One region of the Rhizobium sp. P1_E1 genome, then DNA from elsewhere that is predicted to be linked to it. Evidence: riboswitches for the same ligand, from Rfam matches in the RefSeq annotation. Region 1 holds a riboswitch; the other holds the start of a gene.
The links. A riboswitch is a leader RNA that binds a small molecule or an ion and turns the genes downstream of it on or off. The one in region 1 is predicted to bind S-adenosylmethionine.
Positions count from the first base shown of each region.

Region 2: another riboswitch for S-adenosylmethionine. It lies ahead of AC1D1Z_RS04630 (O-succinylhomoserine sulfhydrylase); the one in region 1 lies ahead of metA (homoserine O-acetyltransferase MetA).

Region 1 covers NZ_JBFUAY010000100.1:2,932-7,111, reverse strand. The annotation lists gene AC1D1Z_RS25095 (hypothetical protein) at 1-90, shown strand, start outside; gene AC1D1Z_RS25090 (ABC transporter ATP-binding protein/permease) at 162-2,051, opposite strand; SAM riboswitch at 2,164-2,241, shown strand; gene metA (homoserine O-acetyltransferase MetA) at 2,289-3,212, shown strand; gene AC1D1Z_RS25080 (aldose epimerase family protein) at 3,439-4,180, shown strand, end outside.
Region 2 covers NZ_JBFUAY010000006.1:89,295-93,474, forward strand. The annotation lists gene AC1D1Z_RS04615 (hypothetical protein) at 246-524, shown strand; tRNA gene AC1D1Z_RS04620 (tRNA-Gly) at 551-624, opposite strand; gene AC1D1Z_RS04625 (2'-deoxycytidine 5'-triphosphate deaminase) at 684-1,778, opposite strand; SAM riboswitch at 1,852-1,930, shown strand; gene AC1D1Z_RS04630 (O-succinylhomoserine sulfhydrylase) at 1,973-3,157, shown strand; gene apaG (Co2+/Mg2+ efflux protein ApaG) at 3,400-3,792, shown strand; gene AC1D1Z_RS04640 (Hsp33 family molecular chaperone) at 3,821-4,180, opposite strand, start outside.

The DNA of each region.
Region 1 (4,180 bases):
GTCGTCGTCACCGGCGAAAAGGCGGCGGACGGCAGCATCTCGGCCAGCCAGATCGCCGTCGGCCTCAACGGCATCACGCCGCCGATGTGACCAGCGGCTCAAATCCTTACCTTATGCAGGCCGTCATCCCAAAACAGCTCCACACTTTTGGGCGGCATGTATTAAAGCGCCGGCGCGGGCACGGCGGCAGCGCCCGCACTGGCGCTGGCGCCGGTCTGGGCGACAGGCGGCTCCTCGGAAATTGACGGCAGCGCTTGCAGATGCAGCACGCGCGGCTTCAGCGCCTCGAGATAGGCCTCGGAGCGGCCGATATAGATCATGCCGCTTTCGGGCATGGAGACGAGCAGGTTGGCCATTGTTTCCTGCAGTTCCGGCTCCATGCCTTCCAGCACTTCGTCGAAGATGATCCAGCGCGGGCGCACGAGCAGGAGGCGGGCAAATCCGATCGCTTTCTGCTGGTCGCCGTCGAGCAGCTTGTCCCAGCGGGCGCGGGTATCGAGCCTTGCGATCAGCGAATGCAGGCCAACCTTGTCGAGGGCCGCCTCGACGGCGGCTTTCTCGTAGGCTTCGGGACGTTCGGGAAAGGCCAGCGCCTCGCGCAGCGTGCCGCCGGGAACATAGGCAACCTGCGGAACGAAGAGCATGTCGTCGATTGGCGGCAGGCCCATCGTGCCACTACCGCACGGCCAGAGGCCGGCCATCGCCTGGAACAGCAGCTTGCGGTTGACGCTGTGATCGCCGTTGATCATGATCCTTTCGCCGGCCTTGATCACGACATTGGTTTCACGCAGTCGGAAACCGCCGCATTCCTCGATATCTTCGCCGACTTTGGCGACGATCACCACATCCTTCAACGTCAGCGTGTCGGGCGCGGCGTTTTCATAGGCGATACTGTCCTTCAGGTCGAAGTCCTCGTCCATGTCGAGCAGCGCCTGGCGGAAATCGGTGACGCGCATCAGCGTGGCGCGCCACTCGGCGATCGGGCCGAAATTGGAGACATACCAGCGCAGCGCCGTGTTGACCTGGTTGAAGGCGCCGACCGACATCATCAGCTGGCCGAGGGTGAGGCCGCCGGAGAAATAAGCTGGGGCGGCAACGATGATCGGGATGACGATTACCAGCCAGCCGTAGCCGGCCGAAACCCAGGTGAGATTGGTATTGGCCATGGCGAGCCGCTTGACGACTGTCAGTACCGAGCTGATGTCGGTGTTGATACGTCGGCGCTCGTTCTCCTCGCCGCGGGCAACGGTGATCGCCGGCATGTTCTCATTGGCATGCATCAGCGTGAAGCGAAGCTCGGCTTCTTTCGAAAAACGGTCGGCATTGAGCTTGACCAGCTTGCGGCCGACGACCTGGCTCAGCACCGAGGCGGAAGCGGCATAGAAAATCGCCGCCCAGACCATGTAGCCCGGAATGGAGAAGCTGTGGCCGCTGATGCGGAAGATGAAGCCGCTCGAAAGCTCCCAGAGCACGCCGATGAAGCTCACCAGGAGGATGGTCGACTGCAGCAGGCCGAGAACGAGCCCTGTCGTGCTTTCGGCAAGGTTGCGGGAATCCTCGTGCAGACGCTGGTCCGGATTGACGCCGATCAGGCCGCTGGAGGCAAGCCGCAGCGCCCGCTTGCGCCTCAGCCACTGGTCGACGAGATCGCGTGACAGGCCTTCACGCATATAGAGCGCCGTCATCTGGTTCAGCCAGGCCTGCAGCACGTTGAGCAGCAGCAGCGTGCCGGCGATCATCGCGAAGATTTCGAGTTGGTGGAAGAATTCGCCGAGGTCGCGGCGCTCCAGCGAGTCATAGAAGGGCGCATTCCACTCGTTCAATATGACCTGGCCGTAGGACGTCGCCAGGATAACGAGGATCAGCACGGTCGCCAGAAACAGCACCCTGCCACGCACTTCCGAATTCCAGAATGCTGAGAACATGACGCCGAGGCGATATGTCAGGCTGAAATCATACCCTACCCTATCCTGCCTTCGGATGCCCGGCCTCCCCTCAATCTTATCTGCCATTACGCTTTTCCAAATCGCCCATGCCCCTATAAATAACATGGTGGCGTTACGGGTCTATCAACAGATTCTATCATTCATTAAACTGTGATGATGCGGCAGAGGTCACTTGACTGCAGTCGACAGTTGATTCGCGACCCGACTGGGTCTAATTAAAGCGCTCCGTGGTGATTTGGCCGGCCGGCTTGCAGCCACGTTAAAAAAATCGCTAAAGGGCCGCGTGCGGACCGGTAGCGATTTTTTTCGCCGCCGGTTTTTGTTTTTGATCGAGTGACCGCAATGCCCATCAAGATCCCCGATACGCTGCCCGCCTTCGAAACCCTGGTTCAGGAAGGTGTGCGGGTGATGACCGAGACGTTGGCGATCCGTCAGGATATCCGACCGTTGCAAATCGGGCTGCTCAACCTCATGCCGAACAAGATCAAGACCGAATTGCAGATGGCGCGTCTCGTCGGCGCCTCGCCGCTGCAGGTGGAACTGTCGCTCATCCGTATCGGCGGCCACAAGGCGAAGAATACGTCAGAAGATCATTTGCTTGCCTTCTACCAGACCTGGGAGGAGGTAAAACATCGCAAGTTCGACGGCTTCATCATCACCGGGGCGCCAATCGAGCTTTTGCCCTATGAGGACGTCACCTATTGGGCGGAGATGCAGCAGATTCTCGACTGGACGGAAACGAATGTCCATTCGACGATGAACGTCTGCTGGGGCGCGATGGCGGCGATCTATCATTTCCACGGCGTTCCGAAATACGAGCTCAAAGAGAAGGCCTTCGGGGTTTACCGCCACCGCAACCTGAAGCCTTCGTCGATCTATCTCAACGGCTTTTCCGACAATTTCGAGGTGCCGGTGTCGCGCTGGACCGAAGTGCGCCGCGCCGATATCGAGAAATCCGAAAACCTGGAGATCCTGATGGAATCAGCCGAGATGGGCGTGTGTCTCGTGCACGAGAAGAAGGGCCGGCGGCTCTACATGTTCAACCATGTCGAATATGATTCCACTTCGCTTTCCGACGAGTATTTTCGCGACGTCGATGCCGGCGTGCCGATCAAGATGCCGCACAATTACTTCCCGCATAATGATCCGGCGCTTGCGCCGCAGAACCGCTGGCGCAGCCATGCGCATCTCCTGTTCGGCAACTGGATCAACGAAATCTACCAGACGACGCCTTTTGATGTGGAAGAGATCGGCACGGACCTCTGACCGTTGCCGATCGCCCCTCGAGCCGGTGCCGCCGCCTCATCGCTGCGGCATTTTCTTTCCGATCCGCCGGTTGCGGATTGAAGCAAATGCGGGCAGGTTCCTGTCCCGAAACCTACCAAACCGCGCGTCTTCATCGGACGTGCAATGCACAGTTTGAATCGCTTCAAATTCCTCAAATCGATTCCGAATTGAGAATTTGCAGCAGAGATAGAATGGACGGTCGATCATGTCGGATAAGTTGGAGCGGGACGTTATCGGGCAGACGAAGGCGGGCGAGACCGTCTATCGCGTCGTGATCAAGGGCGGTGGGCTGACGGCCAAGATCATAAGCTGGGGCGCAGTCATCCAGGATCTGCGCCTCGAGGGACATGACGCGCCGCTGCAGCTCGGCTTCGACGATTTCGACAGCTACCCCCTCTATTCATCCTATTTCGGCGCGACACCCGGCCGCTGCGCCAACCGCGTCGGCGGCGGCAGGTTTACGATTGACGACAAGGACTATCAGCTCGAACTGAATGAAAACGGCGTGACGCATCTGCATGGCGGCAGCGACAATATCGCCAAACGCAACTGGACGATCGTCGAGCATGACGTCGACCGCGTGGTGCTGAAGATCGTCGATCCCGATGGCCGCGCCGGCTATCCCGGCAATTGCACCATCCAGGCGACTTTCTGGGTGCATGGCAACGGTGAACTGTCGATCACCTACGAATCGACCAGCGACCAGCCGACGCTCGCCAATGTCTGCCAGCACGCCTATTTCAATCTCGACGGTCGCGACGATGCGCTTGGCCACGATATCATGATTGCCGCCGATCATTATCTGCCGACCGATGAGAAGCAGGTGCCAACCGGCGAGATCCGTTCCGTCGAGGGCACCGAATTCGATTTCCGCGAGATGGCGCCGATGAAGCGTTTCGTCGACAGCGAACAGGTGTTCTACGACCATAATTTCTGCCTGTCCGCCG
Region 2 (4,180 bases), on a different contig from region 1:
CGATCCTGCCTTTTTCGACGATGCCGATCTAGCAGATGGCACCGGTTTCGGCAATGGATGCGTCGGTGCACCACTGGTGGAACGGGATTGTCACCCTAATATCAATAGGTGGCCGTCGGCCACTCGATCACAGCGTCCCCGGCGACGCTTCCCGAAGGGTTGAAGAGCGGCATGGGCATTCGTGTCGTGAACCCTCTCCGGCAAGGCGTAGAGTGATACTGTTCACGGCATTCGGAGGGATGGACATGAAACCTGCAATCATCGGCCTCATCGGCACGCTCGTTCTCGCCGGATGCAGCACCGTCACCTATGGCGGCCCCGGCCTCGAACCCATACCGGGAAGCATCACCTATAGCGGCCAGCCCCGTACCAAGCTCACCAAATCACCGGTTGGTTCCGCCTTTCCGCATGATTTTATCGACCAGTACGGCCAGCAGGTGGAGGAAACCTACATCATCCAGCCCGACAGAAGCCTGATCATCGCGCATCGTCGGTACAAGCCGATCCGGTTTTTCGGGGATTAGGCGCATCAGGTATAGTTTGCGGGAGCTGGAGCGGGTGAAGGGAATCGAACCCTCGTATTCAGCTTGGGAAGCTGCTGCTCTGCCATTGAGCTACACCCGCGATGAAGCGAGATTTCCAACAGATGGGGGCCGCTGTCAAGTCGCGGCCGCCGGGAAGGCTCAGATGCGGAAGTGCTTCGAGAGCTTGAGGCCCTGGGCCTGATAGTTGGAGCCGAGGCCGGAGCCGTAGAGGCTGGCGGGCTTTTCCTGCATGTGTTCGTAGACGAGGCGGCCGACGATCTGGCCGTCTTCGAGGATGAAGGGCACTTCGTGGCTGCGCACTTCGAGCACGGCGCGGCTGCCGCGCCCGCCGGCAGGCGCATGGCCGAAGCCCGGATCGAAGAAGCCGGCATAATGGACGCGGAATTCGCCGACCAGCGGATCGAAGGGGGTCATTTCGGCGGCATAATCCGGCGGCACGTGCACGGCCTCGCGCGAGACGAGGATATAGAACTCGTCCGGATCGAGGATCAGTTCGTTGCGGCCACGGCTGTAGAGCGGCTCCCAGAAATCATAGATGTCGTGCTGGGCCTTCTTGTCGACATCGACGACGGCGGTGTGATGCTTGCCGCGATAGCCGATCAGGCCTTCCTTGTCTCCGGCGAGGTCGATCGACAGCGCGATGCCGCCGCCGGAAACGTTGGGCAGCTTACTGGCGACCAGCGTCTCGCTTTCATGCAGCTTCAACAGTTCCGGCTCGCCGAGCAGAGCCTGGCCGACGCGAAAACGGATCTGCGACAGGCGCGAGCCGCGGCGCACGACGATCGGGAAGGTGCGTGGGCTGATTTCGAGATAGAGCGGGCCGGCATAGCCTGATGGAATCTTGTCGAACTCCTGGGCGTAATCGGTGATGACGCGGGTGAAGATATCGAGGCGCCCGGTCGAGCTCTTCGGATTGGCCGAGGCCGACATGTCGGCCGGCAGCGCCAGGCTCTCCATCAGCGGCACGATATAGACGCAGCCGGTTTCGAGCACCGCCCCCTCGGAGAGATCGATCACATGCAGGCTCAGCCGGTCGAGCTTGTCGGACACCAGATGCGAGGGGCCGGGCATGAAGCTGGCGCGCACGCGAAACGCCTTGGCGCCCAAGCGCAGGTCGAGACTTGCCGGCTGGATCTGGTCACGGTCCAGCTCCCGTTCGGAGATCAGACGCTCCGTTTCGAACAGCGCGGAGATCGCGCGATCCGCCAGAATTCCCGTTTCACGAGCCATCATGCCTCATCCATCATTTGCCGCCGACAAAACCAAACTCGGGGAATTGACGCAAGCAGCTAACAGCAGTATTGCAGAATTATCCCGTGGTGATTTGGCCGGTCGGCTTGCAGCCACGTTAAACAAGTGGCTAAAAAGACCGGGTTGAAACCGGTCTGCTTTTGCGACCGGTTTTTTTGTTATGTGAAGGTGATGGCATGAGCAAGACCTGGCGCCCGGCAACCCAACTCGTCCACGGCGGCACGCTGCGTTCGCAATATGGCGAGACGTCCGAGGCAATCTATCTCACGCAAGGGTTCGTCTACGAGACGTCGGAGGCAGCCGAAGCCCGCTTCAAGGGCGAGACGGAGGGCTTCATTTACGCCCGCTACGGCAGCCCGACCAATGACATGTTCGAAAAGCGCATGTGCATGCTCGAAGGCGCCGAAGACGCCCGCGCCACCGCTTCCGGCATGGCCGCCGTCACCGCGGCGATCCTTTGCCAGCTGAAGGCCGGCGATCATATCGTCGCTGCACGTGCCCTCTTCGGCTCCTGCCGCTGGGTCGTCGAGACGCTGGCGCCGAAATACGGCATCGATTGCACGCTGATCGACGGCCGGGATCTTGCGAACTGGGAAAAGGCGATCACGGCGAAGACCAAGGTGTTCTTCCTGGAAAGCCCGACCAACCCGACGCTCGAAGTGATCGATATCGCAGGCGTCGCCAAGCTCGCCAACCAGATCGGCGCCAAGGTCGTCGTCGACAACGTCTTTGCGACACCGCTCTTCCAGAAGCCCTTGGAGCTCGGCGCCCATATCGTCGTCTATTCCGCCACCAAGCATATTGACGGCCAGGGCCGCTGCCTCGGCGGCGTTGTCCTTTCCGACAAGGAATGGATCGACGAGAACCTGCACGACTATTTCCGCCATACCGGCCCGGCGATGTCGCCGTTCAACGCCTGGACTTTGCTGAAGGGCATCGAGACGCTGCCGCTGCGCGTGCGCCAGCAGACCGAGAATGCGGCGAAGATCGCCGATTTCCTGGCCGAGCAAGGCAAGATCGCCAAGGTGATCTATCCCGGCCGCAAGGACCATCCGCAGGCCGATATCATCGCCAAGCAGATGACCGGCGGCTCGACGCTGGTCGCCTTCGAGCTGAAGGGCGGCAAGGATGCGGCCTTCGCGCTGCAGAACGCGCTTGAGATCGTCAAAATCTCCAACAATCTCGGCGACAGCAAGAGCCTGATCACCCATCCGGCGACGACGACGCACAAGAACCTGACGGAAGAGGCGCGCGCCGAACTCGGCATCTCGCCTGGTACGGTCCGCCTTTCGGCCGGCATCGAGGATACCGACGACCTGATCGAGGATTTCGCGCGGGCGCTTGCCAAGGTTTCGGCCTGACCTAGGGATAAAGGCGGCCGGACCTCATTTGGGGTTCGGCCGTGCCGGATCTCACAAAGTGAGGCCGGGGGAACAAGTTTGCCCGCCGCGGCGTTCCGAACCGGAATTAACACTGACAATTAGGCTTAACGATCGAAAACCCTTCGAACCATAGCCGTTTCAGCGATGATAATTGTTCCGTTTCTTGACGGACAGGGCCTCTTATAAGATACGGGTAACATATCTTGACTAAGGTGCAAGGCATGTATCGCGCCCTCACAAGAGACATCGAAGTTGTAGTCGAACCGTTCTATCTGGAGGAGCAATCCGATCCGGACGACGATCGTTATGTCTGGGGTTACCGGATTGTTATCAGCAACAATTCCGGCATCGCCGTTCGCCTGGTCAACCGTTACTGGAACATCACCGACCAGAACGGACAGGTGGACGAGGTCACCGGTCCCGGCGTCGTCGGCGAGCAGCCGCGGCTCAGCCCCGGCGACACCTACGAATACTCCTCCGGCTGCCCGCTCGACACGCCCTCAGGGCTGATGTTCGGCCATTACCAAATGGAAACGGATGAAGGCGAGATGTTCGATGTCGACATCCCCGCCTTCTCGCTGGATTCCCCCGGGCTGCTGCGCGTGCTTAACTGAGGCGATAGCGCACCGCCTCTTTTCAGAACTATTCGGCCGGCTGAAGCTCGGCCGGCTCGAAGCGGTAGGTGGTCGAGCAGAATTCGCAGGTGACGGCGATCTCGCCATCTTCCTGGCTGGCTTCGATCTCTTCGGCCGAAAAACCCTTCAGCACACCCTTGATCTTGTCGCGCGAGCAGCTGCAGCGATCAAAGACGGCGCGCGGTTCATAGACGCGCACGCCGCGCTCGTGGAACAGGCGAAACAGCAGCCGTTCGGTACCGACAAGCGGGTCGGTGAGTTCATCGGCGTCGATGGTCTCGACTAGCGAACGGGCTTCGACCCAGGCATCGTCCTCGCCATGCGGGCGGTTGCCGGTGTCGCCGTCGCCGCCGTGGAGATCCGGCTG